Regions from separate parts of the Tsuneonella sp. HG249 genome, predicted to be linked through region 3. Evidence: predicted binding sites of a transcription regulator. Region 3 holds the regulator's gene; each other region holds the start of a gene.
What was found. Region 3 encodes LexA, which represses DNA repair genes until DNA is damaged. Its sites were predicted from a motif close to GTTCCNCNCTTGTTCT; they were not measured.
Positions count from the first base shown of each region.

Region 1 (4,210 bases), on a different contig from region 3:
CAGAGCACGTTCACGGAGGTATGATCATAATGATCAATTTTCGACAAATTCGATCTGCCACACATTCCAGTTGGAAAACCTAACACAATGCCTTCGTGGCTTCGCCCCATTGCGCGTACTTCAACAGATTCACACCTTCAATCGGCTTAAATTGAGATATTGGTGCCGCCGTAAAGCCCTGCAAACAGCTAGAAATCGGCCAAGAGAAAGCTTGCAATGTCTTCAGCATAGTTGGCGATATCCTCGCGAGCAGCTCTGCATTCGTCTAAAGTTATTGCTGTCTCAAAGGTATTATTTTCCGGATATTCCATCTAGGTTGCGCGTGGGCGGTTTGGTCAGGCGTTGTTGAGATGCCACCCACAATGTACTTATGAGTCCCGGTCAAAGCCCCTTTAATCACTCGATAGCTTGCTAATGACCGGCATTTATCGAGCTTCTTGTTCGCAAATTATGAGGACCGAGCTCATCAAGACTTCTTATTCCCATCAGTTTCATATCTCGTTCTATTTCTGTCCTCATGTTTCCAAGGGCGCGTTCAACTCCAGCTTGGCCTGAGGCAGCCAATGCATACAGATAGAATCGTCCTCCTGATACCGCTTTTGCCCCCACGGAAAGCGCTTTTAGGACATGAGTGCCGCGCTGCACTCCTCCTTCACAGATCACATCAATCTTGTCTCCAACCGCATCACAAATTTCTGCCAGCTGATCAAAAGGCGCACGAGCGCCGTCAAGTTGACGTCCACCATGATTGGAAACCATAATTCCTGTGCAACCAATTTCGACAGCTCGTAGCGCATCCTCAACACTCATGATGCCCTTCAAAGCGAATTGCCCTCCCCATTGGGAGCAGAGTTTTTCAGCGTCGTCCCAACCCATCGATTGGTCCAGCATAGTGGAGAAATAGTCTCCAACGGATACTGCCAAATTTGTGCCCTGTCCCACGTGACCAGATAAATGGGGCATGTCGAATTTCTCTTTCGTCAAGAAATTCCAAGCCCACATCGGGTGGGAGGCAAAACTAGCCAAGGAAGATAGAGTCAGCTTTGGAGGAGACTTGAAGCCGGTGCGCAAGTCTCGTTCACGATTTCCTCCCGTTATTGTATCCACGGTTAAAGCCATGACCTCAAAATTTGCATCCCGTGCACGCTCCAAAAGTGTATCGTTAAGGTCGCGATCCTTGTGGAAATAAAACTGAAACATTTTGGGGCCCGATGCGATCGGGGCGATTTCTTCCGCTGAAACCGTTGCTAACGATGAGATCCCAAACATAGTGCCATATCTTGTCGCGGCTCTTGCAACAGCACGCTCTCCCTCATGATGGAACAAGCGCTGCAGCGCGGTTGGAGCACAATAGAAGGGCATGGCTAGTTTTTGCCCCATCACCTCGACGCCCATATCAATTTGTTCGACGCCTCTTAGTACATTCGGAACCAAGTCCACGTCTTCAAATGCTGCGCTATTTCTGCGGTATGTCACTTCATCATCAGCAGCGCCATCAATGTAATGGAAGATGGGACTAGGGAGACGTTTTTTCGCTAATCGGCGGAAATCTTCAAAATTATGACAGTCTCTAAGGCGCAACTCAATATTCCTTGATTTTGGCTCGCGTGTCAAAGCACCCAACGTTTGTTAAGTGTCCTTTTTGCGGTTTCATTCTTTCGTCATCCTCGCGCATTACAAATTGTGAAAACCTGATTGGCATTCGACTGCTGGGGTTTCGGGCTTTGTTGCCTACACCTAAGAATATTGAAAAATGGCCAAATATTGAAATCTCTGCACTTATCACTCTACCCAAACTACCATGAGAGTCTTTGACGAATTGCTTCAATAATTGTCAGTTTGGTGCGGCCAGTCAGTCAACTTCGGGTGCGGTCCCATGCGAAAAATGACGGATAACCGCCATTATGTGAAATGTCGGAAAGTGGGCCGCTAACAGAAGGACCGCTTTTGAAAAATCCAGGCGCCAAGCGGTCTCCGCGAGATCAAATCCATATCTCTAGGACCGCTAGTCGAAAAGATTGAAATCGAAAGGGAAGTTTAGATCGTCTCCATAAGCAGAAGACGCCACTGCGACTCAAAGCCTCACCTTGCCTTTGAACTACTTAGCCACTAGTGTTCCACGAATGTTCTCGGAGGCAGATCATGTCTGACAACAGCGCAATCGAATGGACCGACGCCACTTGGAACCCGGTGACGGGCTGCACGAAGATTAGTCGAGGCTGTGACAACTGCTACGCTGAAAGATTTTCTGAGCGGTTCCGTGGAGTTCCGGGCCATCCGTTCGAAAGCGGTTTCGACCTTACACTTAGACCTGCTCGGTTAGAACAGCCACTTGGCTGGCGACGTCCCCGAATGATCTTCGTCAACTCGATGTCAGACCTATGGCACAAGTCAGTTCCGTTCGAATACGTCGATAGAGTTTTCGATACGATGGAGAAGGCCGATTGGCACGTTTATCAGCTCCTGTCGAAGCGCAGCTCTCTCATGTCGAAGTACCTCCGAAAGCGGTATCGAGATCGGCCCTGCCCTCAACATATTTGGTGCGGGGTTTCAGTCGAGGATGCCCAAGCTAAAAGTCGAATTTTGCACCTCCAAGGCTCGCAAGCGGGCGCGCGTTTCCTGTCGATTGAGCCATTGATCGGCCCGGTGGGAGAATTGGACCTCTTTAATATTGACTGGGTGATTGTGGGCGGAGAAAGCGGTCCGCGGGCAAGGCCAATCGATCCCCGTTGGGTTCGAGAGGTGCGAGACCAATGCATAGAGCAAGACGTCGCCTTCTTCTTCAAGCAATGGGGTGGGTTCAGGCCCAAGGACGGTGGAAGGAAACTCGACGGGCGAGAATGGAACGACTTCCCCCAAAAATTCAAGGCTGCGGTGGAGAATGCTGACTAATGGCTCAGCCTCCGGTGCTGCCGCGAGAGTACCACGATCGCGAGCAAACGTTCGTCAAGCACATTATCTTGCGAGGCTATTTGCAAAAAGTCGCTTATAATATCCTCTCGGCGTGGGACGACTTCACATTCGTTGACGGTTTTTCAGGTCCTTGGGAGGCGAGGTCAGAAGAGTTTGCTGACACATCATTCGGCATAGCGATCAGGGAGCTCCGAGAGGTTCGGGAGTCCTTCCGCCTTCGCGGAAAAACGAAGTGTTTGCGCTGTGTATTCGTGGAGAAGGAGGCGGAGCCCTTCGAACGCCTCAATGGCGCCGCTGGAGGCGCAGCGGACCTTCACGCCCGCGCCATCCACGGCACGTTTGAGGACAATATCCCGGAAGTCCGTCGTTACGTTGGCTCCTCATTTGCACTGACGTTTGTAGACCCAACCGGGTGGAGCATCGACCTCAGCCGCATCGCTCCACTCCTAAGACAACGGGGGGAGGTGCTCATCAACTTCATGTACGAGCATTTCAAAAGGTTTGTGGAGGACGAACGTCCCGAAATACGCGCTTCGTATGACAAGCCCTTCGGCGGCTTGCCTTGGCGCAAGATGATTGACGAAGAGATGTCCAACGGCCTTTCTAAGGAAGAGGCCATTCTGGAGGTCTTCAAAACCGCAGTGAAAGAGGTATGCGGTTTCGACTACGTCGCTAGCGCCCGCATTCGTCATCGCAAACTGGACAAGTCGCATTTTTATCTCGTCTACGGCACGCGGCACCAGAAGGGCTTGGAAGTATTCAGGCAAGTTGAACGCACAGCCCTTAGCGCAGAGGAGTTCTTCCGAATTGAAGCGAAGGACCGCGCAATCTCCGCGACTGGGCAACAAGGACTCTTCGAAGATTTGCCGCACAATGCAGAAGAGACTGCAAAGGTTCATTGGCACGAGGAAGTGCGAAAGGCGCGCATGTGGAGCGAGCAATTTATTGGCGGGGAAGCTGTGGTTCTTTTTGAGGTGCTGGCAAGGCGCATCCAACAGCGCTTCTCTGTTACCCTTCCGGAGTTGAAAGACCTGCTGGTGGATATGAAGAATGAGGGGCTGATCGAGTTTGACGGCCTAACGGGCCAACAAAGAAAGCCACGCCCTGGCGTAACCGTCCGTCGAACCGAGAAGCTTGAAAACGCAGTGCAGAACTGACGCGATCCCAATCCTGGCGTTGCCCACTTCGCACAGTTTGTCGCAGTAGATCCTATAGCTGGTAGGCAGCTCGAATGCTCATCGCGCAAATTTGTTTGGTGGCTGCTTTCAGGCGGAGCCAATTGGCCTTGGAATGTCCG
Region 1 covers NZ_JBSOQY010000005.1:60,132-64,341, reverse strand. Annotated here, with positions in the region: gene ACWPM1_RS14630 (alpha-hydroxy acid oxidase) at 412-1,623, opposite strand; gene ACWPM1_RS14625 (DUF5131 family protein) at 2,143-2,892, shown strand; gene tcmP (three-Cys-motif partner protein TcmP) at 2,892-4,070, shown strand.
Region 1: the regulator LexA is predicted to act here: its motif matches at 2,115-2,130, upstream of ACWPM1_RS14625 (DUF5131 family protein).

Region 2 (13,429 bases), 580 kb from region 3:
ATGGCATTGCTCCCCGGTGCTGTAACGCCCGGAGAATGCGCTTCATTCGCGAGTCTGGCAAGCGGGCCTACCCTCATTGACTTACCGAGCTGTCAGCAGCAGTCTCGCCCTATGAGGATGATCATGATAGCCGCGCTCGCACTGAGCGCCTCACCCCTTTCCGCCGCTACACGTGAGGTCGCCGCTGGCGACGGGGCGCAGGCTCGCTTGCAGGAGGCGCTGATCCTCGCCGAGCCGGGCGACGAGGTGGTGCTGGGAGCGGGCCGTTTCGCGATCGACGACGGGCTCAGTCTCGACGCGAATGGGGTTACTGTGCGTGGCGCGGGCATGAATGCCACCGTGCTCGATTTCTCCACCCAAAACGGTGCCGGCGAGGGGTTTCTCGTCACCGGCGACAGCGTGACGTTGCGCGACTTCGCCATCGAGAACCCCAAGGGCGACGGCATCAAGTCAAAGGGGGCCGACAACATCGTCTACCAGCGCATCCGGGTCACCTGGACCGGCGGCCCCAAGGCCACCAACGGAGCGTACGGGCTTTATCCGGTGGAGAGTACCGGGGTGCTGATCGTCGACAGCGAGGTCTCGGGGGCATCGGACGCCGGCATCTACGTCGGCCAGTCCAAGGGCATCACCGTCCGCGGCAACCTCGCCCGCCACAACGTCGCCGGGATCGAGATCGAGAATAGCCGCGATGCAGTCGTCGAGACCAACTTCGTAACCGGCAATACCGGCGGTATCCTGGTGTTCGACCTGCCCAATCTGCCAGTCATGGGCGGCGGCAACACCGTGGTGCGCAACAATCTGGTAGCCCACAACACTACCGCCAACTTCGCACCTCCCGGCAACATCGTGGCAGGAGTGCGCCGCGGCACCGGGATCATGGTGATGGCGAATGACGGGGTGCTGGTCGAAGGCAATACCATCATCGACAACCCGACCGCGCCGGTGATGGTCGTCGCCTATCCGATGCAGTTCGATGACAAGACCTACAATCCCTATCCCCGCAACGTGACAATCGGCGCGAACCGAGTCGAGCGCGGCGGCTACGATCCGCAGTTCGAAGGTGGGGAGCAACTGCTTGCCGCGTTCGGCGGCGCGCTGCCGCCGGTGCTGTGGGACGGGCTGACGCAAGATGGCACCACAGCCGTGCGTGTCGACCCTGCGCTCGCAGGATGGTCGCTCAACCTCACCACGCAGGGTACGGGGCTGGACGCCGCCAAACCGGGATCGCTCAAGGTCGCCGCGCCGGTCGCCGGCGTCAGCCTCGCCGGCGCGGGCGCCCCCGCGGCGTTGGAGGGCCGGCTGGTCCCGTGATCCGCGAGGGTATCCTCGGCCTCGCGCTGCTGACCGCAGCGGTGGCGATGGCGCGCGACGCGCCGACGCCGAGCGACGCGGCGATCGCCGGCAGCGCGATGCCCGCGACGCTCGCCGAATTCGGCTTCTTCGCCGACCCGGCCCGGCAAGTACCGTCCCAAGGCGTGGTGCCTTATCGCCTCAATACTCCGCTCTACTCCGATGGCGCCGAGAAACTGCGTTTCGTTTATGTGCCCCCTGGCAAGCAGACCGTCTCGGCGGGCGACGGGCTGCTAGAATTCCCCGTCGGCACCGCGCTCATCAAGACGTTCGCGTTCGAGGAGAATGGCGAGCGCCGGCTGATCGAAACCCGGGTCCTGCTGCGCCGCGCCGACGGCTGGGTGGCGCTACCTTACCAATGGAATGCCGAGCAGACCGAGGCGAAGCTGGTGCTGGCGGGCGCGCGGGTCCCTGTCGTCACCCCGGGGGGCGAGGCGATCGAGTATCGCGTGCCCAACAAGAACCAGTGCAAGGAATGCCACGGGCTGGAGGGCAAGGTGGTGCCGATCGGGCCCAAGGCGCGCAACCTCGCGCCCGGATGGCTGCGCGCGCAGCACAAGGCCGGGACGCTCGATCGCATGCCCGAAAGTTCGGGCGTGTTTCCGCTGTGGGAAGATCGCGCAAATGCGCCGGCGGAGGCGGTCGCGCGCGCCCACCTCGACGTCAACTGTGCCCATTGCCATCGCCCGGGCGCTGGGGCTTCGAACTCGGGCCTAGACCTGCGCTGGGAACAGAGCGATCCCAAAGCGCTCGGGGTGATGAAGCGCCCGGTCGCCGCGGGCCGCGGGGCGGGCCAGTTTCTCTACGACGTGGTGCCCGGCCACCCCGAGCAATCGATCCTCACCCACCGCATGCGCAGCCTGGAAGGGGGCGTTGCCATGCCCGAACTGGGCAAGGCGACGATCGACCGAGAAGGCGTCGAAGTAGTGGAGCGCTGGATTGCCGGAATGGCGCAATGAAGCGCTTGATCCGGGCCGCTGCGATACTGATCGCGCTGCTTGTAATACTGTTTCTCGTCTTCCGCGTGCCTGATGCCGATCCGGCGGCGATGCGCGCGAAGTACGGGGCCGCGCCTTCGCGCTTCGTCGAACTCGCCGGCGGCCCGACCGTGCATCTTCGCGACGAAGGGCCGCGCGATGCACCCGTCATCATGCTGCTCCACGGTTCCAACGCGGATCTTCACACCTGGCGGCCGTGGGTCGAGCGGCTTGCCGGCGACTACCGGATAATCCGCTTCGACCAGCGAGGACACGGCCTGACCGGGCCGGCCGAGGACGACGACTACAGCCGCGCGGCGTTCGCCGCAGATGTGGAGCGCGTCGCGGACCGGCTGGCGCTCGACCGCTTCGTGCTGGCGGGCAATTCGATGGGCGGCGGGATTGCGCTCGAATACGCGCTCGCGCATCCGGAGCGGCTGGCGGGGCTGGTGCTGGTCGATGCCGGCGGGGCGCCGCGGCTGGAGGAAGCCAAGGGCAACATCGGCTTCACGCTGGCCCGCACACCGGGTGTAGCCTCGCTGATGGGGCAGGTCGTGCCGCGCTCGCTGATCGAGCGCAGCCTGCGGCAGAGCGTGTCGAACCAGGCGGTCGTCACCGACGCGGCAGTCGACCGCTATTGGGAGCTGTTGCGCTATCCCGGCAACCGCGCGGCTACCGCCAAGCGGTTCTCTCTGCCCAACGAGCCCTTCGCGCCTGCCGCGCTGGCCAGGCTCGGCGTCCCCACGCTGGTGCTGTGGGGGGCGGAGGACAATCTCATCCCGCGATCCTCCGGCCGCTGGCTCGCCGGGCACATTCCCGGCGCGCGGCTGGAAGTCCTGCCAGGGATCGGCCACCTCCCGATGGAAGAAGCGCCCGACGCCACCGCGCGCATTCTTCGCGACTGGGCCGCCGGCCTCCCGTCCCCCGCCGCGCCCACCGCCTGACTTGCCTCGCCGAGCGGGCATCGCCTATGGCGCGCCGTCGCGACGAGGGAGCGGGATATTGCGCAAGCTGGGCCTGATCGGGGGGATGAGCTGGGTCTCGACCCGCGATTACTACGAACTGATTAACCGCGGCGTGCAGCGCAAGGTTTCACCCGAGGCCAGCGCGCCCTTGCTTATCGAAAGCCTCGACTTCGCCGATCTGCGCCGGATCGCGGATGACAGCGGTTGGGATCACGCGGGCGACGTGCTGTCGGCCAGCGCCCGGCGCCTGGCCGATGCGGGCGCTGGCGCCCTGCTGATCTGCGCGAATTCGATGCACAAAGTTTACGACCGCGTGGCCGAGGCGGCCGGCGTGCCGGTGCTGCACATTGCCGACTGCGTAGGGCGCGAGATGAAGGCCGCCAAGATCGAAAGCGCGGCCTTGATCGGCACCCGAAACGTCATGACCGAAAGCTTCTACCGCCGACGGCTGGTCGCGCACGGGGTCGACCTGCTGCCGCCCGACATGGATGCCGTGCCGGAGATCGACCGGATCATCTACGAGGAGCTGATGCTCGGCAAGGCGACCCGGTCCGCCGAGCGCGCGCTCAAGACCTGGATCACCCATAAGGAACAGGACGGCGCCGACGCGATCGTGCTCGCCTGCACCGAACTGGCGATGATCGTGGATGTGGACGCCAACGTGCTGCCGGTTTTCGATTCCACGCGGGCACACGCGCGGGCGGCGGTTGATTGGATCACATCAGCCAGCTAACGCTACGGAATCAAGGCATAACACGGTCTGGCGGGTCGCACCCGGCCGGCCACCCTTACGGGCCGCGCATCTTTCGCGATGTGCGGCCCGATTTATTGGGCAAGGCTCCGGTGTTCCGGACCTGTTCCCGTTGCCCCGCGGACTCGCGCTGCCTATCCCCCGATGGCCGATGACGCTCGCTCCCTTCGCCGCCGATCCCGCCGCGGGCCGTGGCCGCGAGTTTCCCGAGACCCGCGCCGGCGCGCGCGGGCCACGCAGCGAATTCCAGCGCGATCGCGACCGGATCATCCACTCGATCGCCTTTCGTCGCATGCGATCCAAAACGCAGGTGTTCATCGCGCCCGACGGCGACCATTACCGCACGCGCCTGACCCATAGCCTGGAAGTGGCGCAGATCGGGCGGGTGATCGCCCGCGCGCTCGGCCTCGACGAGGACCTGACCGAAGCCCTGTGCCTGGCGCACGACATCGGCCACCCGCCGTTCGGGCACGCCGGGGAGGAAGCGCTCGAGGCCGCGATGGCCCAGCGCGGCGGATTCGACCACAACGCCCACACGCTGCGCGTCCTGATGCGGCTCGAGAGCCCCTATTGCGAGCATGTCGGGCTCAACCTGTCGTGGGACGTTCTCGAAGGGCTGGCCAAGCACAACGGTCCGCTCGTGGCGCCCAATTGGGCATTGGCCGAACTCGACGCCGCTTTCCCGCTCGATCTGGGGGCCTGGCCGAGCGTCGAGGCGCAAGTGGCCGCCATTGCCGACGACATCGCCTACGACAACCATGACATCGACGATGGTCTGCGCGCCGGATTCCTGTTGCTCGACGACCTGCTCGAACTGCAGCCGCTGGCCGACCAGTACCGCGCGATCGAGGCCCGCTACCCCGATGCCAGCGTCGACCAGCGCCTGCGCGAATTGATCCGCAGCCGGATCGGCCTGATGGTCAACGACGTGATCGAGACCACCCGCGCCAAAGTGGAGGGCTTGCGCAGCGTCGGCGAAGTGCGGGCGTTCCAGGGACCGCTGGCGGCGTTCTCAGCGGCAATGGCCGAAGAAGAGCGCGTGTTGAAACGCTTCATGTACGAGCGATTGTACTATCATCCGGACCAGCTTCAGGCCGCTGGCCGGGCGCAGGATATCGTCTCCCGCCTGTTCGCCGCCTACGACCAGGATCCGGCGACGCTGCCCGAAGGCTGGCGCGCGGCGCTTCCCCCGAGCGAGCCCGATCGCAGCCGCCATCTCGCCGACTTCATCGCGGGAATGACCGACCGCTTCGCGATCGACCAGTGCACCCGCATCTTCGGGCGCGCGCCGGAAGGCCTGCGCAATGTCTGAGCCGGTCCGCATCGCGCTGGTTGGTGCAACCGGGCTGATCGGCGGCGAGCTCATGCGCCTGTGCGTCGGGCGCTCCGACGTGCGCCTGGTGGCGGTCGCCCGCCGCGAGGCTCCGATGCCGCCGGGCGCCCGAATGGAGATGTTCGTCGCCGAGCCCGACAAGTGGGGCGAAGTGTTCGAGGCGGTCAAGCCGAATGCCCTCGTCTGCGCGCTGGGCACGACATGGAAGAAGGCGGGCCGCGACGAGGCGGCGTTCCGCGCCGTCGACCAGGAACTGGTGCTGGCGACCGCGAGCGCGGCCAAGGAGCAGGGGATCTCCAACCTCGTGGCGGTCAGCTCGGCGGGTGCGGATGCGCGGTCGAAGACGCTTTACCTGCGGGTGAAGGGAGAGGTCGAGCGCGAGCTGCAGGCTATGAAGTTCAAGCGGCTCGATATCCTGCGCCCAGGGCTGCTCAAGGGGCCACGCAGCAACGACCGCCGCGTGGGCGAGCGGCTGGCGATCCTGGCGAGCCCGTTGATGGACGCCTTCTTGCAGGGCCGCTTTGAGGCTTATCGTTCGATCAGCGCCGAGCTTGTCGCGAAGGCCGCGCTCGCGCTTGCCATGCGCAAGGCTGCGGGGCGCTTCGTGCACGACAACGCCGCGATCCTGCGCGCCGCGGCCAGCCTTTCGTACCTGCATGCGGACGACGGTGCACACTAAGATGTGACAGACACATTTCGATGTGATATGCGAGTCGCATGAGCACCATCGAACGCGTTCGCGATCTCGTTTCCGGCAACCGCATGAGCCGTACCGCGCTCGCTCGCGCCGCCGGCCTTCATGCCAATTCCCTGCGCGATTGCCTCGAACCGCGCTGGAACCCGACCGCCGACACGCTCGGGAAGCTCGAACAGTTCCTGTCGGCGAACGACGAGCGGCCGGTGATCGTCTCGGCCGAGGAGATCATCGACGAGGCGCGCAACGGCCGCATGTTCATCCTGGTCGACGACGAGGACCGCGAGAATGAGGGCGACCTCATCATCCCCGCGCAGATGGCGACGCCCAACGCGATCAACTTCATGGCGCGGCATGGCCGGGGACTCATCTGCCTGGCGCTGACCAAGCACCGGGTCGACCAGCTCGGGCTCGACTTGATGAGCCGCAACAACCGCACGCGGCACGAGACCGCCTTCACTACCTCGATCGAGGCGCGCGAGGGGGTTTCGACCGGCATCTCGGCGGCCGACCGGGCGCGCACCGTGTCGGTAGCGATCGATGGCACCAAAACTCGCGACGACATCGTCACGCCCGGCCACGTCTTCCCGCTGGTCGCTCGCGACGGTGGGGTGCTGGTGCGTGCCGGGCATACCGAAGCGGCGGTAGACATTTCGCGGCTTGCCGGGCTCAATCCCTCGGGCGTGATCTGCGAGATCATGAACGAGGACGGCAGCATGGCCCGCCTCGGCGACCTCGTCCGCTTCGCCCGGCTACACGACCTCAAGATCGGCACGATCCGCGATCTCATCGCCTATCGCCGCAAGCACGACCACCTGATCGAGCGCCGCGCCGAGCGCCGCTTTGCGAGCCGCTGGGGCGGCGAGTGGCAGGCGGTGGCGTTCTACAACAAGGCTACCGGCGAAGAGACGCTTGCGCTGGTCAAGGGCGCGGTAAACCCGGACCGTCCGACCTTGGTGCGGATGCACAGCCTCTCGCTGTTCCCCGACGTGTTCTCGGAGGAGAACAAGCGTGGCGGGATGGTCGAGCGGGCGATGGAGATCATCGGCGAGGAGGGGGCGGGGGTGATCGTGCTGATCAACCGGCCCACTTCGGATTACGTCAGCTCCTCGATCCGCATGGGCGAGCTCGGCGAGAAGAGCGAGACGGTGCTGCCGAGCACCGAGCAGCGCGATTACGGCGGCGGCGCCCAGATTCTCGCCGAGCTGGGGGTGCACGACATGGTGTTGCTGACCAACACCGAGCATTCGCTTGTGGCGCTCGAAGGCTACGGCCTCAGCATCGTCGGCCAGCGGCCACTCGACTAGAAGCCATCGCAGGCGAGGGCATCGATCGCCGCCTGCAGTATCACCGCTGCCGCGTGGGCGTCGATGCGCTCCTTGCGCTTGGCGCGGCTCATGTCCTGCTCGATCAGCGAGCGTTCCGCGCTGACGGTTGACCAGCGTTCGTCCCACAGCAGGACGGGAAGCGCGAGCGCCTCCGCCAGGTTGCGGGCATAGGCACGGCTCGCCTGCGCGCGCGGTCCTTCGCTGCCGTCCATGTTGCGCGGCAGGCCGATGACGACGCCCCTCACCGCGCGCTCGCGGGCGAGCGCGGCCAGCGACTCGCGGTCGCGGCCGAACTTGCCGCGCTCGAGCGTCTTGCCGGCGGTCGCGAAGCGCCAGCCCGCATCGCACAAGGCGGTGCCGATGGTCTTGGTGCCGAGGTCGAGCGCGAGCAGCACGCCGCCTTCGGGCAGCGCGGCGGCGAATTCCCGCGCTTCGGAGGTGATCAGCGTTGCGGCGCCCATGCCGCGACCCGGCGCGCGACGTCGGCCCTGAGGTTCGCCCAGAACAGCGGGATGTCGTAGACGTGGTAGTTGTTGCCCGGCAGCACAGCGCTGCCCATTTCGGGCGGGTCGCCGATCAACAACAGGCCTTGCGCGTCGCAGCGTGCCGGCACCGAGACACGGACCAGTTCGCCGTTGTCGAGGCCGTCGTTGGGCACGAGCGTGCCGAGGTTTGCCTCTGCCGGTGCGCTGCCGCCGATCCCGCCGGTGAGCGGGTTGGTGCACAGGATCGCGCTGGTCCCGCGCGGCTTGCCGTCGAAGCCCACCGAAGCGCTGTAGGTTTCCATCAGGGCGCTGGTGTCGGCCGGCTCGGCATAGCTCGACCAGCTCATCAGGCAGCCCGGTTGATCCGGCGTTGCGCAGGCCGGCAGGCCGAGCGCCGGCAGGTCGTGCTCGACCGAAACCGGCCAGCCCACGGCATAGACCGCCGCCACCCGCTCCGCGAGCGGCTTGCCCGCCACTTCCTCGCGCAGCAGCCGCAAAAGGTGCAGCGAGCCCTGGCTGTGACCGGCGAGCACGATCGGATCGTCGGGATCGACGCTGGCGAGGAACACCCGGAACGCGTTGCGCACGTCGCCGTAAGCGGCGTCGATCGCCTTCTTGGCCGAAACGCTCTCGGTCAGGAACGAACCGAAGGTCGCCTGGCGATAGCGCGGCGCCCAGATCTCGCTCGCCTGGTTGAACGGGCTGGCCATGCCCTTAATGTAGATCTTGGCCACCCGGTTGGCCTCCGCGTCGTCGAGCGGCGCGTTCCAGGTATCGCGGTCGAGGAAGCTCGTCGGATGGACGAAGAACACCGCGAAATCGCGCGGCTTCTCGCCCTCCGACACCGGTACGCCCCGGTCGAGATAGGCCGGCTGCCAGCGCGATGGGTCGGCCGCCCCCATCCCGGGGCGCGAGAGCCACATGGCCGGGTCCTGGTAGGCATTGTCCGCCAGCGGCGACTGCTCGACGAATTCACCCTTCGGTACGAAGGCGAATTGGGTCAGTTCCTTCGACCAGATGTTCAGCACGAACGCGCCGGCGATAACCAGGAACACCAGGAACGCGACGAAGTAGAGGAACTTGCGCGCCATCAGGCAGTCGCCGGTTCCGCGGAGGCATCCTCCTCGTCGCTGTCGAGATGATGCACGCGCCGTTCGAGCGCGACCTTGATCATCGCCAGCATGGGATCGGCGAATGTCAGCCCGAGGATTCCGAAAAGGGTGCCCATCACCAACTGGAATCCCAGCACAAGCGCCGGCGCCAGATCGACCGTCTTCTTGGCGATCAGAGGCACCAGCACGTAGCCGTCAAATGTCTGCACGCCGAAATAGATCGCGATGGTCCACAGGCCCATCTCGGTCCCCCCCGAAAAGCCGACCAGAACCATCAACCCGCCCGCGATAAGCGCGCCGATGTTGGGAATGAACGCGAGAACGCCGGTGATCAGTCCCAGCAGAGCCGCCATCGGCACGCCCACCAGCGTGAGCGCGACGTAAGTGAAGACTCCTTCCGCGAACATGCCGACGATCCGCCCAAACAGCAGCCGGCGCATATTGAAGGCCATATGGCCCAGCGTATCGGAAAGCTGGGTGCGGCTGTCCTCCGGCACCATCCACGACAGCCCCCGCTCGTAAGGACGGGGGTCGACCGCGAGATAGATGCCGATGATCACGATCAGCAGCAGCGTGGTCAGCGCGCCGAAGACCCCGCCGATCGCTCGAGTGACCGAGCCCACTCCTGTGAACAGGCTGCCCGCCACCTTCTCGATATCGCCTTCGCCGATGGCAAGGCCCTGCTCGCGCAGGAACGCTACGGCGCGTCCGAACTGCGTGGTCACCAACTCGGGGAATACGGCCGCCTGCTCCGCGATCTGGGTGCCCGCGAATTGGATAAGCCACACAGTGAACGCAGTCGCTAGAAGCAGCACGATCGAGACCCGCCAGATGCGGCCTATCGGCAGAACTCGGCCAAGCAGCCGCTGGCCCCCGTCGATCATCGCTGCGAATACCAGTGCTCCGAAGACCACCAGCAGCGTCTGCGCGAGATAAACCGCCAGAACCGCGAGCCCGATCACCCCGACCCAAACGATCGCCCGGCGTGCTTCGTAGCGCAGCTTGGGGCTGGTGATCTGGGTCGGGCTGGCGCCGACAGCCTCCTCGGGCCGTTCGACGATCTTCGGCTCAGTCACGCGCGGCGCTCTGGTTCGCGATCGCCGGCCGGAGCGTCGTCCACGCCCGCCCACCCCGAAGGGAGCTCCACCAGGTGGCCGGGTTGAAGGTCGTCGTCCCGTCGAGCGAGAAAGTGATGAATTCCGCGCGGCCGCCGACGTTGGCGAGGGGGACCGGCCCGCCGAGGCCGCTTTCCCAGGTTTCGGCCCGGCTGTCGGCCGAATGGTCGCGGTTGTCGCCCATCAGGAACACGTGATCGGCCGGCACGAGCGTCTCGGGCATGTCGTCGAGCGCCTGCTGGCGGTGATCGATCACCCGGTAGGTCGCGCCGTTCGGCAGCGTCTCGCGCAGCGCGGGGACTTCGTAGTAGTCCTTCCCGTCGGGAGCGCGGACGCGGAAACCTTCAAAATAGTCGAGGCAAGGCGCGCCGGTGCAGAGCTGGGCATCGACCGGGATGCGGATGTCAGGCTCGACCCGCTGCGCCACCGGCTTGCCGTTGAGCACGATCTGGCCGTTCACCACCGCGATGCGGTCGCCGGGGAGAGCGACGACGCGTTTGATGTAGTCCTCGTCGCGGTTGGGCGGCACGGCGATCACGATGTCGCCGTACTGGGGGGTCGCCGGCCACACCCGCCAGTCGCCCCGCGGCAGCACGTGGAACGAGGCGGAGACCCAGCTCCACCCATAGGGATACTTCGACACCACCAGCCGGTCGCCGACCATCAGGTTCGGCACCATCGAGGTGGAAGGGATGTAGAACGGCTTGGCGACCAGGCTGTGGAACGCCAGCACCGCCAGCAGCATCAGCGCTAGACCGCGCATCTCGGCGAGCCAGTCGACCTTTTCGCGCTTCTTTTCCGGTTTGCTCAAGGTGTTGCTCAGGCTGTTCATTGGGGGAGGGCCTCGATCACGACGAAGGCCTGCGCCCATGGATGATCGTCGGTTAGAGTGAGATGAATGCGTGCGTCATGGCCGGACGGCACCAATTCGGCAAGCCGCAAGGCGGCCCCGCCGGTCAGCGCGAGGGTGGGCGCGCCCGACGCGGCATTCACCACGCCGATGTCCTTGTGGAACACCCCGCGGCGGAAGCCGGTGCCGACCGCCTTGGCGAACGCCTCCTTCGCGGCCCAGCGCTTGGCGAAAGTGCCGACGCGGGTGAAGGGGCGCTTGGCCGCCTTGGCGCGTTCGATTTCGGTGAAGCAACGCACCTCGAACTTCTCGCCCCACCGCTCGAGCGAGTTGGCGATGCGGTCCATGTTCGTGAGGTCGGAACCGAGGCCGATGATCACTGCGCCGACCTCATCGAGCGGTGTCCATCAACTCGCGCATCTGGCGCACCGCGGCTTCGAGCCCGACGAACACCGCCTCGCCGACGAGGTAGTGGCCGATGTTGAGCTCGGCGAGCTGCGGGATGGCCGCGATCGGCTGCACGTTATCGTAGGTGAGGCCGTGGCCCGCGTGCGGCTCGATGCCGTTCTTGGCGGCGAGCGCCGCCATGTCGGCGATGCGCTTCAGCTCGCTCGCCACCCGCTCGCCGGTCGCATGGGCGTATTCGCCGGTATGGAACTCGACCACCGGGGCGCCGAGACGCAGCGCGGCTTCGAGCTGTCGTTCGCTCGCCTCAATGAACAGACTGACGCGGATGCCGGCATCGGCCAGCCGCGACACTACGGGCGCGAGATGGTTGTGCTGGCCGGCGGCATCGAGCCCGCCTTCGGTGGTGCGCTCCTCGCGCTTCTCGGGCACGATGCAGGCGGCGTGCGGCTTGTGGCGCAGCGCGATGGCCAGCATTTCCTCCGTGGCTGCCATCTCAAGATTGAGCGGCAAGTCAGTCGCCGCCTGAATGCGCGCGAGATCCTCGTCGCGGATGTGGCGGCGGTCTTCGCGCAAGTGGGCGGTGATCCCGTCGCCTCCGCAGCGGGCGACGATCTCGGCCGCGCGGACCGGATCGGGGTGGTCGCCGCCGCGCGCGTTGCGGATCGTCGCGACGTGATCGATGTTGACGCCGAGACGGAGACGCGCGCTCAAGCCTTGCGGCTCCCCGGCTTGGTCACCGGAACGGCCGCGAGCTCGGGCGGCAGCTCGTCCTCTGGATAGCTCGGGAAATGAATGTCGATCAGCGGGTAGAACGGCACCCCGAGATCGGCGATCCCGCTGGAGCGGTCGACCAGCGCCGCCTCGGCGATCACCTCGCCGCCTTCGCGGTGTACCGCCGCGATCGCCTCGCGGCTGGAGAGGCCGGTGGTGACGACGTCTTCGACCATCAGTACTTTCGCGCCCGGATCGAGCCGGAACCCGCGGCGCAGCTCGAACGTGCCCTCGGGCCGCTCGAGGAACAGCGCGTCCTTCTCCAGCACGCGGCCCATCTCGTGGCCGATGATGAGGCCGCCCATCGCCGGGCTAACCACCACGTCGATGCTCGCCCGCAGGTCACGCGGCAGCTTCTGCGCGAGCGCGAGCGCCAGGCGCCCCGCGCGTTCCGGATTCATCAGCACTCGCGCGCATTGCAGGTAGTGGGCGCTGTGGCGCCCGCTCGACAGCTTGAAATGCCCTTCGAGCAGGGCTTCGCAGCTACGGAATTCGTGCAGCACTTCCTCGTCGGTCATCGGCGGGTCGATAGCCTTTGGAACAGGGCGGACAGGGCGGGGAAAAATCTCCCTAGAAGCGCTTGAGGCATGGCACAAGCGCGCGTATAGGCCCGCCCAAACCCGCGCCCGGCGGGGCGCTTTCGTTCACTCAGGGGGGCGAAATCCGCGGGGCAGAACAAGGCAAAGACGGAAAGCTTCGCACCGATGATCCTCGGCAAATCGACGACCCGCATTCTCGCCCCGCTGTGGGCCGCGCTGCTGTTGGCGCTGGCGCCGCAAGGCGCGCTCGCGCAAGCGGCTACCGCTGCCCCGCCGAGCGATCGGGTGGCGGCGACCGAAGCGGCGCCGGCCGCCGAGGCAACCGGCGCGCCGGCCGCCGGCGCGACCGACGACAAGGTGGATGCCTCGAGCGAGACCGTCGCCCAGGGGGCCTCGGCCTACAAGCCGCTCGGACCGGAATGGATCAAGGGCCAGCCGACCCCCGGCGGGCTCGATGTGCAGACGCAGTATTCGCCGATCGGCCAGCAGGCTTTCGGCTTCCATACCGCACTCCTTTGGATCATGGGCATCATCAGCCTCTTCGTGCTGGGGCTGATGCTTTACGTGATGGTCCGCTTCCGCCGCTCGGCGCACCCGGTGCCGACCCGCACCACGCACAACACCATGATCGAAGTTGTGTGGACGCTGCTGCCGGTGCTGATTCTCGTCGGCATCGCCATTCCCTCGATCAGCCTGCTTTCGGCGCAGTACAAGGAACCGCCGAAGGACGCGCTGACGATTAAGGCGA
Region 2 covers NZ_JBSOQY010000001.1:1,109,100-1,122,528, forward strand. Annotated here, with positions in the region: gene ACWPM1_RS05505 (hypothetical protein) at 1-2, opposite strand, end outside; gene ACWPM1_RS05510 (parallel beta-helix domain-containing protein) at 112-1,314, shown strand; gene ACWPM1_RS05515 (SO2930 family diheme c-type cytochrome) at 1,311-2,312, shown strand; gene ACWPM1_RS05520 (alpha/beta fold hydrolase) at 2,309-3,274, shown strand; gene ACWPM1_RS05525 (aspartate/glutamate racemase family protein) at 3,333-4,028, shown strand; gene ACWPM1_RS05530 (deoxyguanosinetriphosphate triphosphohydrolase) at 4,198-5,358, shown strand; gene ACWPM1_RS05535 (NAD(P)H-binding protein) at 5,351-6,058, shown strand; gene ribB (3,4-dihydroxy-2-butanone-4-phosphate synthase) at 6,097-7,380, shown strand; gene ruvX (Holliday junction resolvase RuvX) at 7,377-7,862, opposite strand; gene ACWPM1_RS05550 (DUF3089 domain-containing protein) at 7,844-8,977, opposite strand; gene ACWPM1_RS05555 (AI-2E family transporter) at 8,977-10,074, opposite strand; gene lepB (signal peptidase I) at 10,067-10,945, opposite strand; gene acpS (holo-ACP synthase) at 10,942-11,343, opposite strand; gene ACWPM1_RS05570 (pyridoxine 5'-phosphate synthase) at 11,354-12,082, opposite strand; gene pyrE (orotate phosphoribosyltransferase) at 12,079-12,660, opposite strand; gene coxB (cytochrome c oxidase subunit II) at 12,847-13,429, shown strand, end outside.
Region 2: the regulator LexA is predicted to act here: its motif matches at 4,141-4,156, upstream of ACWPM1_RS05530 (deoxyguanosinetriphosphate triphosphohydrolase).

Region 3 (13,429 bases):
CTCAGGCCGAGGGAGGTCGAGGAGCAGGTCCTGCACATTCACCCCGATCTGGCGCTACCCAGCGGATTCAACATGCTCCGCGCGGATCACGCGGCAGCTCTGCTCGCCGCTTCGGGGCGCCGGTCCGTTGCCTGACATGACCACCGGAGGAAACGTGCTCGCGCGCGCCCAGACCGATGCGCTCGATCGCTTGATCGAGGCCGACGAGCCGCTAGCCGGGCTGCAGCGGCGTTGTGGAGGAGAGATCCCCGGCACGGTTGCGATCCCGGAGCTACTCGAAGCGGTGCGCAAGGCGCGCAAGACCGAGCTAAGGCTTGCCCGTGCCATCGAGGCGCTTGACGGCGAGGAAGTTGTTCGGGCCTGGGTCGAAATTGCGCCTCGGGACGAGGCGAGCGGCTCCGGCTGTTCGATAGAAGTGGGCACGTGGTCGACCCGGCCACGCCCGGTCATTTCCGACGAGGACGTCGAGTTCCGCCGAGTTACCATCGACCGGGCGCTTGCGGAGCTTACCGCGCGTCTCGATCCCGCCCAGCGGGTGCTCGCGGTAGATGCGTCCGCCCCCGACGCCGCCGGGATCGCACGAAGGATGCGCGATTCGCTGGGCTGCATTTGGACGGATTTTGTCGAGCTTCCGGATCTGGCTCATCGCCAACCGCTGCATTGGCGTCTGCTCGATGGCGCCCGTTGCCGCCTGGAAGGCTCCAGGCGAATGTGGACGGCGACGCTGGTGCCGCTAGGTTTGCCGGAGCCAGGCAGTGCGGGCTTCGAATTGCTGCTGGTAGCGGACACCCCTCTACCCATGCGAGCAGCCGCCGCCCCCGAAATGCAGCGGGCCGCTGCTTCGTTTGGGCGCGAGCTTACTCCTGTTCTGCGCCAGCCGGTCTCGCGGATCATTGCGAACGCGGAAACCATACGCTCGCGCCTCGCCGGGCCGATCGCCGAAGAGTACAGCAACTACGCTGCCGACATCGCTTCGGCCGGTCAGCATTTGCTGTCTCTCATCGAGGATCTTTCAGATCTCGAGATTGTCGAAGCGGACGACTTCGTCACCGTGCCGGATCAAATCGACCTGGCCGATGTCGCACGGAGGGCGGTGGGCATTCTGAGCGTGCGCGCTCGGGAGCGTGGGACGGTCGTCACTGCCCCGGCCGAGGACGCGCCGGTCCCCGCGGTCGGCGAATTCCGGCGCGTGCTGCAAATCCTGCTTAACCTCGTGGGGAATGCCATCGCCTACGGGCCGGACGGCTCGACGGTGCGCCTGGTGACCGAACGTCAAGGCGATCGATCTTCGATCTCCGTGATCGACCAGGGCCCGGGCCTCGGTCGGGATCAGCGGGAAATGGTGTTCGAAAAGTTCGAACGCCTTGGCCGAAGCGGTGACGGCGGCTCCGGACTTGGTCTCTATATTTCGCGCAGGCTGGCGCGAGCGATGGGCGGCGATCTGACGGTCGAAAGCATCCCTGGCGAAGGCGCGAAGTTCAAACTGGAACTGCCGAGCGTTTAGCGTCGCCGGCTACCCCACCAGAACAGCGCGACACCGATTGCGACAGTAATCGCGCCGTAAACCGCCCATTGCCGCTCCGCGAGCATGAAGCTTTCGGCCGGCCACATCACCAGGCCGAGGCCCTGAAGCGCCCACAGGCCGCCAGCCAGGACCAGGGCGACGCCAAAAATCTGCGCCAGGACGCGGAGCGCGCGCATCAGCGCTTCTCCACCGGCACGTAGTCCCGCTGCGTCGGGCCGGTGTAAAGCTGGCGGGGACGACCGATGACCTGCGCCGGATCACTGATCATCTCATTCCACTGCGCAACCCATCCGACCGTGCGGGCCAGCGCGAACAGCGCAGTGAACATCGTGGTGGGGAAGCCGATCGCCGAGAGGATGACACCCGAGTAGAAATCGACGTTCGGGAACAGCTTCTTCTCGATGAAGTAATCGTCCTTCAACGCCATTTCTTCGAGGCGCAGCGCGGTTTCGAACAGCGGATCGTTGACCTTGAGAGCATCGAATACCTCGCGCACCGTCTTCTGCATCACGGTCGCCCGGGGATCGTAGTTCTTGTACACCCGGTGGCCAAAGCCCATCAGGCGGAACGGATCGTTCTTGTCCTTCGCCCGGTCGATGTAATGCGGAATCTTGTCCGGAGTGCCGATTTCGCGCAGCATGTTGAGCGCCGCCTCATTCGCGCCGCCGTGGGCGGGTCCCCAGAGGCAGGCGATGCCCGCCGCGATGCACGCGAACGGGTTCGCGCCCGAGGAGCCGGCAAGGCGAACCGTCGAGGTAGAGGCGTTCTGCTCGTGATCGGCATGAAGGATGAAAATCCGGTCCATCGCCTTCTCGACCGCCGGCACGACTTCATAGGGCTCGGCCGGCACGCCGAAGGTCATGCGGAGGAAGTTGCCGGTGTAGCTCAGCGAGTTGTCCGGATACTGGAAAGGCTGGCCGACAGAGTACTTGTAAGCCATCGCCGCGATCGTCGGCATCTTGGCGATGAGGCGATGGCTGGCGATCTTGCGCTGCTCGGGATCCGAAATGTCGCTGCTGTCGTGGTAGAAGGCGGAGAGTGCACCGGCGACGCCGCACATGATCGCCATCGGGTGGGCGTCGCGGCGGAACCCGCGGTAGAAAGTCGCCAACTGCTCGTGCAACATGGTGTGGCGGCTGATCGTATAGGTGAAATCGTCCAGTTCTTGCTTCGACGGGAGCTCACCGTTGAGCAGAAGGTAGCTGACTTCCATGAAGCTCGATTGCTCGGCGAGTTGCCCTATGGGGTAACCGCGGTGCAGCAGGACGCCTTCGTCGCCGTCGATATAGGTAAGCGCGCTCTCGCAGCTGCCGGTCGACTTGTAGCCGGGATCGTAAGTGAATGCTCCGGTCTGGCCATAGAGCTTTCGGATGTCGATGACATCGGGGCCGACACTGCCTTCGAGGACCGGCAGGTCGATGCTCTTGTTGTCGAAGATCAGCGTTGCCGCTTTGTCCGCCATGGTCTGTCTCCTTAAGCAGTGTGACCCGCGCCGGCGGGGGCCACTAGTGCGTCGAGCCGCGCGAGCGATTCCTCCCGGCCAAGCAAGGCCAGAACGTCGAAAATTCCCGGCGACGTCGTCGTCCCGGTCAAAGCCGCGCGCATCGGTTGCGCCAGCTTGCCCAAACCGAGCCCAAGCTCCTCTGCGTAAGCCTTGAGGTTGGCCTCGAGCCCCGTCACCGTCCAGTCGCTTTCCGTATGCAGCCGTGCAGAAATATTTGCGAGCAGTTTGCGCGCGTCGGGCGTGATCAGGGGGGCCGCCTTCTTGTCCAGCTGCAGGGGCCGGGTCTTGAACAAAAACTCTGCGCCCTCAGCGAGTTCGATCAGGTTCTTCGCGCGCAACTTAAGCTGCGGCATGGCCTCGGTCAACAAACCCACGTCGGCCTGGGGGCCGATCCTGTCCGCGATCAGTGCAGCAAGCCGGGCGTCGTCGGCCTCGCGGATGTAATGGCCGTTGAGGTTCAGCAGTTTCTTGGTGTCGAACCGGCTCGGGCTCTTGCCCACGCCGGCGAGGTCGAACAACTCGATCGCCTCTTCGCGGGATATCTCCTCGCGGTCCCCATGACCCCAGCCGAGCCGCAGCAAGTAATTGAACACCGCTTCCGGGAGCAGGCCCATCTCGTCGCGATATGCATCCACCCCGACCGCGCCATGACGCTTCGACAACTTCGCGCCGTCCGCCCCGAGAATCATCGGGACATGGGCATAGACCGGTTCAGGCCATCCCATGGCTCGAAGGATCACGAGTTGGCGGAACGCATTATTGAGGTGGTCGTCACCCCGGATGACGTGGGTCACGCCCATATCGTGATCGTCGACCACCACCGCGAGCATGTATGTTGGCGTGCCATCGGACCGCAGCAGGACGAAATCGTCTAGTTCGCTGTTGGCCACCGTAACGGTGCCCTGAACCTCGTCTTCGATCGTGGTCTCGCCATCTCGCGGCGCTTTGACGCGCACGACATAGGCGGCATCGGCGGGCCAGCTAGCAGCCTCGGCGTCGCGCCAATCGCTGTCGATGCGGAAGGTGCGGCGTTCCGCCTGCGCCTTGGCACGGCGCTCAGCCAGCTCTTCCGAGGTGAGATAGCAGCGATAAGCGGCCCCCCGCTTGATCAGCTCGTGCGCGACTTCCGCGTGACGGGCCGACCGTTCGAACTGGAACATTGGGGGTTCGTCCCCTTGCAGGCCGAGCCATCCCAGGCCGTCGAAGATCGCGGCGATCGCCGGCTCGGTCGAGCGGGCGCGGTCCGTGTCCTCGATCCGTAGCAGGTACTTGCCGCCATGGTGGCGGGCGTAAAGCCAGTTGAATAACGCCGTTCGCGCGCCGCCGATGTGGAGAAATCCGGTGGGCGACGGAGCGAAGCGCGTAACCACTTCTCCGTTAGCGCTTGCCATCCGAATTATCGTCCTTATCCAATGGCTTCCATGGCAACTCGCATAGTGCCGCTGGTACCCATGGGGGAGGGTGAACCGCCGGCCGATGCTGCAGTGCAGCGGCCTTGGCGCAAGGCGATGCGGTTGTCCAGTGTCGGGGACTTCGCCGAGCGCTTCCTGGCGACGGCGGCATTCGATCGGGCACCTTGGCTGGCGATCGCACTGGCCGGCGGCATTGCAGCTTGGTTTGCTTTGCCCGGCCCGACCGCTTGGCTCTTGTGGCTCGGGCTAAGCTTGCTCGGAGCGCTCGCGGCGGCGACCCTTTGGCGCGATAGCGACGAACGAGGCGAGCTGCGCCGTGCAGGGATTGCCATTGGTTTGCTTGCAGCTGGCGGGCTAGCACTTGTGTGGACGCGATCGGAAGCGGTCGGGGCCCCGCCGCTCGACCGGCCCCAGGTGTTATGGATCGATGGACGCGTGCTCGAGCGCGAGGATCAGCCGGCGGAGGACCGCGTCCGCCTGACGCTAGCCTATCGCGACGCCGAGGCTGGCGAGGCGCGCAAGGTGCGGGTCAATGTTGCCCCTGAGCATATGGCATCCGGTGTGGCCGAGGGCGCGCGGGTGAAGGTGCGCGCTCGCCTGATGCCGCCGGGGTCGCCAATGGTGCCGGGCGCCTACAACTTCGCCCGCACGGCGTGGTTCGCCGGTCTTGCCGCGACCGGCAGCGCGATCGGTCCGGTCGCCGTGATCGAGCCCGCGCCGCCAGGCGGGGGCATGGCACATCTGCAGCGCCGGTTGTCCGCACACGTGCGCTCACGGGTTGAAGGCTCGCCGGGCAGCATCGCCGCTGCTTTCGCGAGCGGGGATCGCGGAGGCATCCCTGAGGCCGACGAAGCCGCGATGCGCGATTCCGGGCTTACGCACCTTCTTTCGATCAGTGGGGTCCACGTCAGCGCGGTCATCGCGGCGACCTATTTCCTGGCCATTCGCCTGCTCGCTCTGTGGCCGTGGCTGGTGCTGCGAGTCCGCCTGCCGTTAGTGGCGGCGGTCGCCGGGGCGGGGGCCGGCCTAGCATACACGCTTCTGACGGGCGCGGAGGTGCCGACCGTGCGCAGTTGTATCGGTGCCTTGCTGATCCTAGTCGCCTTGGCGCTCGGGCGCGAGCCTTTGTCGATGCGCATGGTCGCTGCCGCTGCGATGATCGTCCTGTTGATGGTGCCTGAAGCGTTGGTGGGGCCGAGCTTCCAGATGAGTTTCGCCGCGGTAATCGCCATCGTCGCGCTACACGAAGCGGCGCCGGTAAGGGCATTTCTCGCCCCGCGCGAGGAGGGCTGGTTCGCACGCGGGGGCCGGCGAGTGGCGATGCTCCTGCTTGCCGGCATCGTCATCGAGATCGCGCTGATGCCCATCGTGCTGTTTCACTTCCACCGGGCGGGGTTTTACGGTGCGCTGGCCAATGTCGTCGCGATCCCCCTGGTTACGTTCGTATCGATGCCGCTGATTGCACTGGCTCTTGCGCTCGATGTCGTCGGCGGCGGGGCGCCGGTCTGGTGGCTGGCGGGCAGGTCGCTCGATTTCCTGCTGGAGATTGCGCGGTTCACAGCGGCCCAGCCGGGCTCGGTGCGGCTGATGCCGCAGATGGGGATGATGACGTTTGCCCTCTTCGTCATGGGCGGGCTGTGGTTGGCGCTGTGGCATGGCAGGAGGCGCGCGCTCGGGTTGGTGCCCGTGATGGTTGGAACCGCGTTCCTCGTGGCGACCCCCAAACCGGATGTGCTCGTCTCCGGAGATGGCCGAAACGTCGGCATTGCCGGGGCAGGAGATCGGCTCCTGGTGCTGCGCGAGGGACGCAGCGATTTTGCCACGGATAACCTGCTCGAGCTTGCCGGCGTTGAAGGCGAGCCGATCCCCCTGGAGCGATGGGGCGGGGCGCGCTGCAACCGCGAGTTCTGCATCGTGTCGTTGCCGCGGCCGGAGCGGGATTGGACACTTGTCATGGCCCGCAACCGTTCGCGGATCGAGGAGCGCGCGCTGGCTGCGGCTTGCGAACGGGTCGACATCGTGATTGCGGACCGTTTCCTGCCGCGCAGCTGTGTCCCGCACTGGCTCAAGGCCGACCGCCGCTATCTGCAGGAGAGCGGAGGACTTGCCCTTTATCTGGAAGGCGAATGGATCGCCTCGGTTGGTGAAGTCGAGGGCGCGCATCCATGGTGGACCTTGCGCGGACGCTAGGTTCCGACGAGATCAGTGATACCGGCGCAGCAGGCCTGCCAGCTTGCCCTGTACCTTCACCTCGTTCGGGCGGTACACCTGCGGCTCGTACGCCCCGTTGGCGGGGTCGAGCCGGATCATCCCATTCTCGCGGCGGAGGTACTTGAGGGTGGCTTCCTCGTCGCGCACGAGCGCGACCACGATCTCCCCATCGCGGGCGATGTCGGTCCGCTTCACGAGGGCGAAGTCGCCGTCGAATATGCCGGCCTCGATCATCGAATCGCCGGAAACCTCAAGCGCGTAGTGCTCGCCCGGTCCAAGCAGGGCGGCAGGCACCGGCAGCGTGCTCTGGCCTTCGAGCGCCTCGATCGGAACGCCGGCAGCGATCCGGCCGTGCAGCGGCAGCTCGATGATATCGTTGGCGGGCTGGCGCACGGCGGTTACCGGGCGAAGCGGAACGACGTTGTCGTTGGCCCGAGGGCGCGGTGCCGCGACGGAATCCTCCGGTTGCCGGATGACTTCAAGGGCCCGGGCGCGATTGGGCAGGCGGCGGATGAAGCCGCGTTCCTCGAGCGCCGAGATAAGCCGGTGGACGCCGGACTTGCTCTTGAGGTCGAGCGCCTCCTTCATTTCCTCGAACGAAGGGGAAATCCCGCTTTCCTCGAGCCGAACGGTGATGAACTGAAGAAGCTCGCGCTGCTTGGCGGTCAGCATGCCACTCTATCCCCAACTACCGTTCCAATTCGGGAACGAACGTGGAACAATTAGGCAACTTGTCAATCCGCGTCAAGCCATTCCCCGAGCGGGCGAGTAACGATCCCTCTCAACCCGTAGCGCGCCATTGACCGGACTTGCCGCCGGTCTTCTCAAGCAAACGAACGCCTTCCACGACCATGCTCTTGTCGAGCGCCTTGGCCATATCGTAGATTGTCAGAAGCGCCACGCAACATGCTGTCATCGCTTCCATCTCGACGCCTGTTCGGCCGGTAAGAGAAGCCTGGGCCCGGGCTTCGATCGCATCGTCGTGGAATGTGAAATCGAGCGTTACCGATTCGAGCGCAAGCGGGTGGCATAGCGGGATAAGCTCGGCAGTCTTCTTTGCGGCCATGATCCCCGCGACGCGGGCGACGGCGAGCACGTCGCCCTTGGGCCCGTCGCCCTCGCGGATCGCGGAAAGCGCCGCGGCTTTCATTCGGATCTGCCCGGCCGCCGTTGCGGACCTGGCGGTATCGCGCTTGCCGCCGACATCCACCATTCGCGCGGAACCCGTCTCGTCGACGTGGGTCAAGCCGTTCATGCCGGCCCCCTGTTGGATTCGGTACGGTTCCGACACAGTTCGACGACTCCAATGGAGGGGGCCGGAACGGCCATATCGAGACGGAAGGGGAAGGATGGAATCGCGGTCATCGGTCGACCATGACGATTCGAAGCCATGTAGGAAAGCGCGAGTTCAGCCCTGCAGTAGCGAGCGGGTCGCCGCTTCCACGTCCCGCGCGCGCATGAGGCTCTCGCCCACCAGGAATGCCCGCACCCCCGATCTCGCCAGACGCTCGCAGTCCGCATGGCTCTCGATCCCGCTCTCGCCCACGAGGAGCGTTCCGGCGGGGACGCGGGACGCGAGGCGCTCGGTGGTCGCGAGGTCGGTGCGGAAGGTCTTGAGATCGCGGTTGTTGACCCCGATCAGCCGCGAGCGCAGGTGCGCCGCGCGATCCAACTCGCGTGCGTCGTGCACTTCGACCAGTACGTCCATCCCGCGCTCGATGGCCGCCGCTTCGATCTCGGCCATCAAACCGTCGTCGATCGCGGCCACGATGATCAGGATCGCGTCCGCCCCGATCGCACGCGCTTCGGCTACCTGCCAAGGGTCGATCATGAAGTCCTTGCGCAAGACCGGCAGGACGCACGCACGGCGGGCGTCCGCGAGGTAATCCTCGTGACCCTGGAAATAGGGGGCGTCGGTGAGCACGGAAAGGCACGCCGCGCCGCCTCGTTCGTAAGCCACCGCGTGCTCGGCGGGCCGGAAATCTGCCCGGATCAGTCCCTTGGACGGGGATGCCTTCTTGATCTCGGCAATCAACGCGAAGCCATCGCGAGCCTTCGTCTCCAGCGCGTTTCGGAAACCCCGGGGGGCGGTCTGCTCCTTCGCAAGCCGGTCGAGGTCGCCGACCGTGGCCATGCCCATGCGCGCTGCGATCTCATCGCGTTTGGTCGCGCAGATTTCCTCGAGCTTGTTCATCGGGCGAGGTCGATCCACCGGGCAAGCAGCGCCTCGGCGCGGCCCGAGTCGAGCGCTTCGGCAGCCATCGCGGCGCCATCGGCGTAGGATTCGGCCTTTCCGGCGATCATCAGCACCGCGCCGGCGTTGAACAGCACGGCGTCGCGGTACGGGCCCGGCGCACCCATGAGCAGCGCCTGCAGCGCCTTCGCGTTATGCGCCGCATCGCCGCCGCGAATGGCCTCGATCGGCGCGGTGGGCAGACCGGCTTGCGACGCGCGTGCGCGGCGCATTTCCCACTCGTTCCCCTGCACATCGGCAACTTCGTTGCCGCCGGCGAGGCTGAGCTCGTCGAGTCCCTCGTCCCCCGACACGATCAGTGTCCGCTCGGTGCCGAGGCGGGCCTTGGCTTCGGCGTAGATCGGCACGTAGGCCGGGCGGGCAATCCCGATGAGCTGGCGCTTCACGCCAGCGGGGTTCGATAGCGGGCCCATCAGGTTGAAGATCGTCCGCTGGGCAAGCCGCTGGCGAATGGGCTGTATACGCGCCATCGCCGGATGATGGTTCCTGGCGAACAGGAAGCAGATTCCGATTTCTGCCAGCGACTTCTCGGCGGTTCTTCCCGCGGCTTCCATGTCGAGCCCAAGCGCTTCGAGCGTATCGGCAGCGCCGGCCTTGCTGCTCGCGGCCCGGTTGCCGTGCTTGGCCACCGGCACCCCGGCAGCGGCGGCCACCAGGCTGACCGCGGTCGAGACGTTAAGGGTGTGGTGCCCGTCTCCCCCGGTGCCGCAGCAGTCCACGGCATCCTCGGGCGCCGAAATCGGGATGAGACGCGCACGCAGCGCGCGAGCGGCGCCGGCGATTTCGTCCGCGGTCTCTCCTCGGTCGGACAGGGCGACCAGGAACCGCGCGATCTCCTCGTCGCTCGTTTCGCCGTCGAGCAGGGCCCCGAACACCCTCTCGGCCTCGCTTTCGCCGAGATGCGGCTCGACCGGCGGCAGCGCGGTCACGCGCGCGCCTTCGCCGCGATGCCGCACATGGCGAGGAAGTTGGCGAGCAAGTCGTGGCCGTGCTCGGTAGCGATGCTTTCCGGGTGGAACTGGACCCCGTGGATCGGCAATTCGGCGTGGCGAAAACCCATCACATGGGTATCGTCCGAAGTGGCGTTGATCTTTAGGTCGGCCGGAATGTCCTCCACCACCAGCGAGTGATAGCGGGTTGCCGTGAAGGGCGAGGGGAGGCCGGCGAACACGCCGCTGGCGTCATGACTGACCGGAGAAGTCTTGCCGTGCATCAGGCCGCCGCGAACGACCCGCCCGCCGAAGTGCTGGCCGATGGCCTGGTGGCCGAGGCAGACGCCGAGCAGCGGCTTGCCTGCGTCGGCGCAGGCCGCCACGAGATCGAGGCTGATTCCGGCCTCGTTGGGCGTGCACGGCCCGGGGCTGATGAGGAACCCTTTGGCGTTGGTGCGCAGCGCCTCGGCCGCGGTCAGCGCGTCGTTGCGCTCCACTCGCACCTCGGCACCCAGTTCCATCAGGTAATGGACCAGGTTGAAGGTGAAACTGTCGTAGTTGTCGACGACCAGGATCATCCAATGCCCTCGGCAAACCGGTCGGTGGCGCGCACCAGGCCGTCGGTAATGCCGGGCTCCGTGAACAGGTGGCTGGCATCGGGCACGATCTGCAAGTCTACTTCCGGCCACGCCTTCTTGAGCGCCCATGCGGCCGCCGGCGGCGTGCAGCAGTCGTGGCGGCCCTGGACGATGACCCCCGGGATACCGCGCAGTTTCGCTGCGTCGCGCAGCAACTGGCCGGGCTCCAGCCAGCACTTGTGGCGGAAGTAGTGCGTTTCGATGCGGGCGGTGGCGACGGCGTTTTGCCCGTCCGCCATGTTCTCGATGGTCTCTTCCTCGGGAAGCAGCGTCACCGTGACGCCCTCCCAGCGGTTCCACGCGCTGGCCGCCGCCTTGCGCACCTCGGGGTCCGCGTCGTCGAGCAGCCGGATGTACGTTTCCAGCAGGTCGCCGCCGCCGTGCTTTCCGGCATGGTCGACGAAGCGCTCCCATTCCTCGGGATAGAGTTCGCTCGCGCCGTACTTGTAGAGCCAGTCGAGCTCGTTTTGCTCGCACAGGAAGATACCGCGCAGGATCAGTTCGGTCACGCGCTCGGGATGTCGCTCCGCGTACGACAGGGCGAGGGTGGAACCCCAGCTGCCGCCGAACACCTGCCACGTTTCGTGGCCGCACATCTCGCGCAGCTTCTCGATGTCGGCGACGATGTCCCAGGTGGTATTCGCCTCGAGGCTGGCGAACGGCGTGGAGCGGCCGCAGCCGCGCTGGTCGAACAGCAGCACGTCGTAGCGCTTCGGATCCCACTGGCGGCGATGCTTGGGGCTGCAACCCGCGCCGGGCCCGCCATGGAGCATCACCGCGGGCTTGGCGCCCCGAGTGCCGACCCGTTCCCAATAGATGGAGTGGCCGTCGCCGACCTCGAGCATGCCGTGATCGTAGGGCTCGATCTCGGGATAGAGGGTACGGCGTTCAGACATCGAGTCTTCCTTCGCGGCTGTCGGCGAGCCGGTCGTGAAGGGCGGCCAGCGCGGGGTCGCCCAGGATCTGGTGGGGTACTACGAAGAACAGCCGGGGTGCCGGTTGCACTATGGTGACGCGATCGTCCGCGCGCCAGCCGTAAAGCTTGGCCCACGGATATGCGGCAGTCGAGTAAGCGGTGTGGTGCCGGAACTCCTGGTCGTCGAACGAGACGGTGATCGGGCCCTCGAAATTGGGATTGAGGCTTAGTGTAGCGTGCGCGGCACGTCGCTGAATGGCCGGAGCCGCGAGCAGCACCACGACGAGAAGGGCGAACAGAAACGTTGCCACGCCGGCGAGAGCGGTGAGCAGCGGGTTGGCGAACAGGCGCGCGGGCGTGCCGATGAGCAGCGCGAGGGCAATCACACAGACTACCATGCCGATCCACAGAAGCGGAACTACGCGCCGCGAGCCCTTCCGGCGGCCCATTAGCCGGAAGGCGCGGACGAGGTCGTCCTGGGAAAGGGAGTATTCGAACTCGCCCGTCATGGCCGGTCCCCTTCCTCGACGACCAGCATCGGTCCGATCGGTGCGCGGGCGTCCATCCGCCCACTCGCCGGATCCCACAGGCTCGAGACCGCGCCGTCGAGGTAAAGCGCGTTCTCCACCTTGAGCGAATCGCGGAAATAGCGCGCCAGCTTGCCGAAGCTCACCGGTCCTTCGCTGATTACGAAGTGCGCGCGGCCCGCGCCGTCGACCCCGACGCCATTGCGGACGGTGCGGCTCGGGCCGTCGTCGGTGATCTCGGGGTGGAGCTTGCCACCGACGACCAGCATCGGCCCGCTCTGAGTGCCGAACTCAGGCCGGTCGCCGACCTCGCTGTAGAACTCGTCGGCCGCCATCACCCGCCACTTGCCGCCGGTGCCGAAGAACACGCCGTTGGGCTTCATGTGGAAGTTGCCGGCGCCGTCGTTGCGGTTGAGTTCCTTGCCGCGCTCGCCATCGCGGACATAGTATCCGATCGGCTTGCCTTCGTCGTCGAACATGCCGGCATTGACCGCGAACGCCACTTTGGGCGCGCCCGCGGGGCGGGCAGCGGCGAGCGCCTCGAGCCCGCGGTAGGGCGGGCTGCCGAGCATCGTGGTGATGCGGTGCCGGGCCGGATCGGCGACGCAATCTGTGAAGCTCGCGTCCTCGAACGTTACCGTCTTGCAGGCCGAGGCCACACCCGCGGTCGGGCCCGGAGAGGGGGCGACGGAGGCCTTTCCGGGGTCGTCGAGATCGATCCGTGTGACCGGGTCGCCGCCGGCCTGCTCGTTGCATGCTGCAAGAAGCACTAGAACGGGCAAGATTAAGCGCTTCATTGACCGAATCCGGGCTCTTGCGCTTGCCGCGCCGCCTCGCGCGCGGCGGCGATGAGCGCGCCCGCCTTGGCCTCGCACTCGCGCTGCTCGTAAGCCGCATCGCTGTCGGCGACGATGCCCGCTCCCGCCTGTACGTGCATGACCCCGTCTTTCACCACCGCGGTGCGCAGGACGATGCATGAATCGAGGCTGCCGTCGGGCGCGAAGTAACCCACCCCGCCCGCGTACGGCCCGCGCGCGTCGCTCTCGAGCTCGGCGACGATCTCGCAGGCCCGGATCTTGGGCGCTCCGCTGACGGTCCCGGCGGGGAAGCCGGCGAACAGCGCATCGAGCGCGTCGTGCGCTGGGTCCAGCCTGCCCACGACGTTGCTGACGATGTGCATGACATGGCTGTACCGCTCGACAGTGAAACTGTCGGTGACTTCGACGGTGCCCCGCGCGGACACTCGCCCGACATCGTTGCGGCCGAGATCGAGGAGCATGAGGTGTTCGGCACGCTCCTTGGCGTCGGCGAGCAGGCTGGTTTCCGCCTCGCGGTCGGCCTCTGCGGTCGCGCCGCGCGGCCGGGTGCCGGCGATCGGCCGGACAGTCACTTCGCCCTCCCGCACGCGGACCAAGATCTCGGGGCTCGAGCCCACCACCGCGAACCCTGGCAGATCGAGGAAGTATAGAAAGGGGCTTGGGTTGACCCGCCGCAGCGCGCGATAGAGGGC
Region 3 covers NZ_JBSOQY010000001.1:1,685,981-1,699,409, reverse strand. Annotated here, with positions in the region: gene ACWPM1_RS08585 (hypothetical protein) at 1-135, shown strand, start outside; gene ACWPM1_RS08580 (sensor histidine kinase) at 137-1,504, shown strand; gene ACWPM1_RS08575 (hypothetical protein) at 1,501-1,701, opposite strand; gene ACWPM1_RS08570 (citrate synthase) at 1,701-2,987, opposite strand; gene gltX (glutamate--tRNA ligase) at 2,999-4,420, opposite strand; gene ACWPM1_RS08560 (ComEC/Rec2 family competence protein) at 4,451-6,631, shown strand; gene lexA (transcriptional repressor LexA) at 6,644-7,324, opposite strand; gene moaC (cyclic pyranopterin monophosphate synthase MoaC) at 7,434-7,907, opposite strand; gene trpC (indole-3-glycerol phosphate synthase TrpC) at 8,061-8,846, opposite strand; gene trpD (anthranilate phosphoribosyltransferase) at 8,843-9,835, opposite strand; gene ACWPM1_RS08535 (anthranilate synthase component II) at 9,832-10,416, opposite strand; gene pip (prolyl aminopeptidase) at 10,413-11,372, opposite strand; gene ACWPM1_RS08525 (hypothetical protein) at 11,365-11,901, opposite strand; gene ACWPM1_RS08520 (phosphodiester glycosidase family protein) at 11,898-12,716, opposite strand; gene ACWPM1_RS08515 (anthranilate synthase component I family protein) at 12,713-13,429, opposite strand, start outside.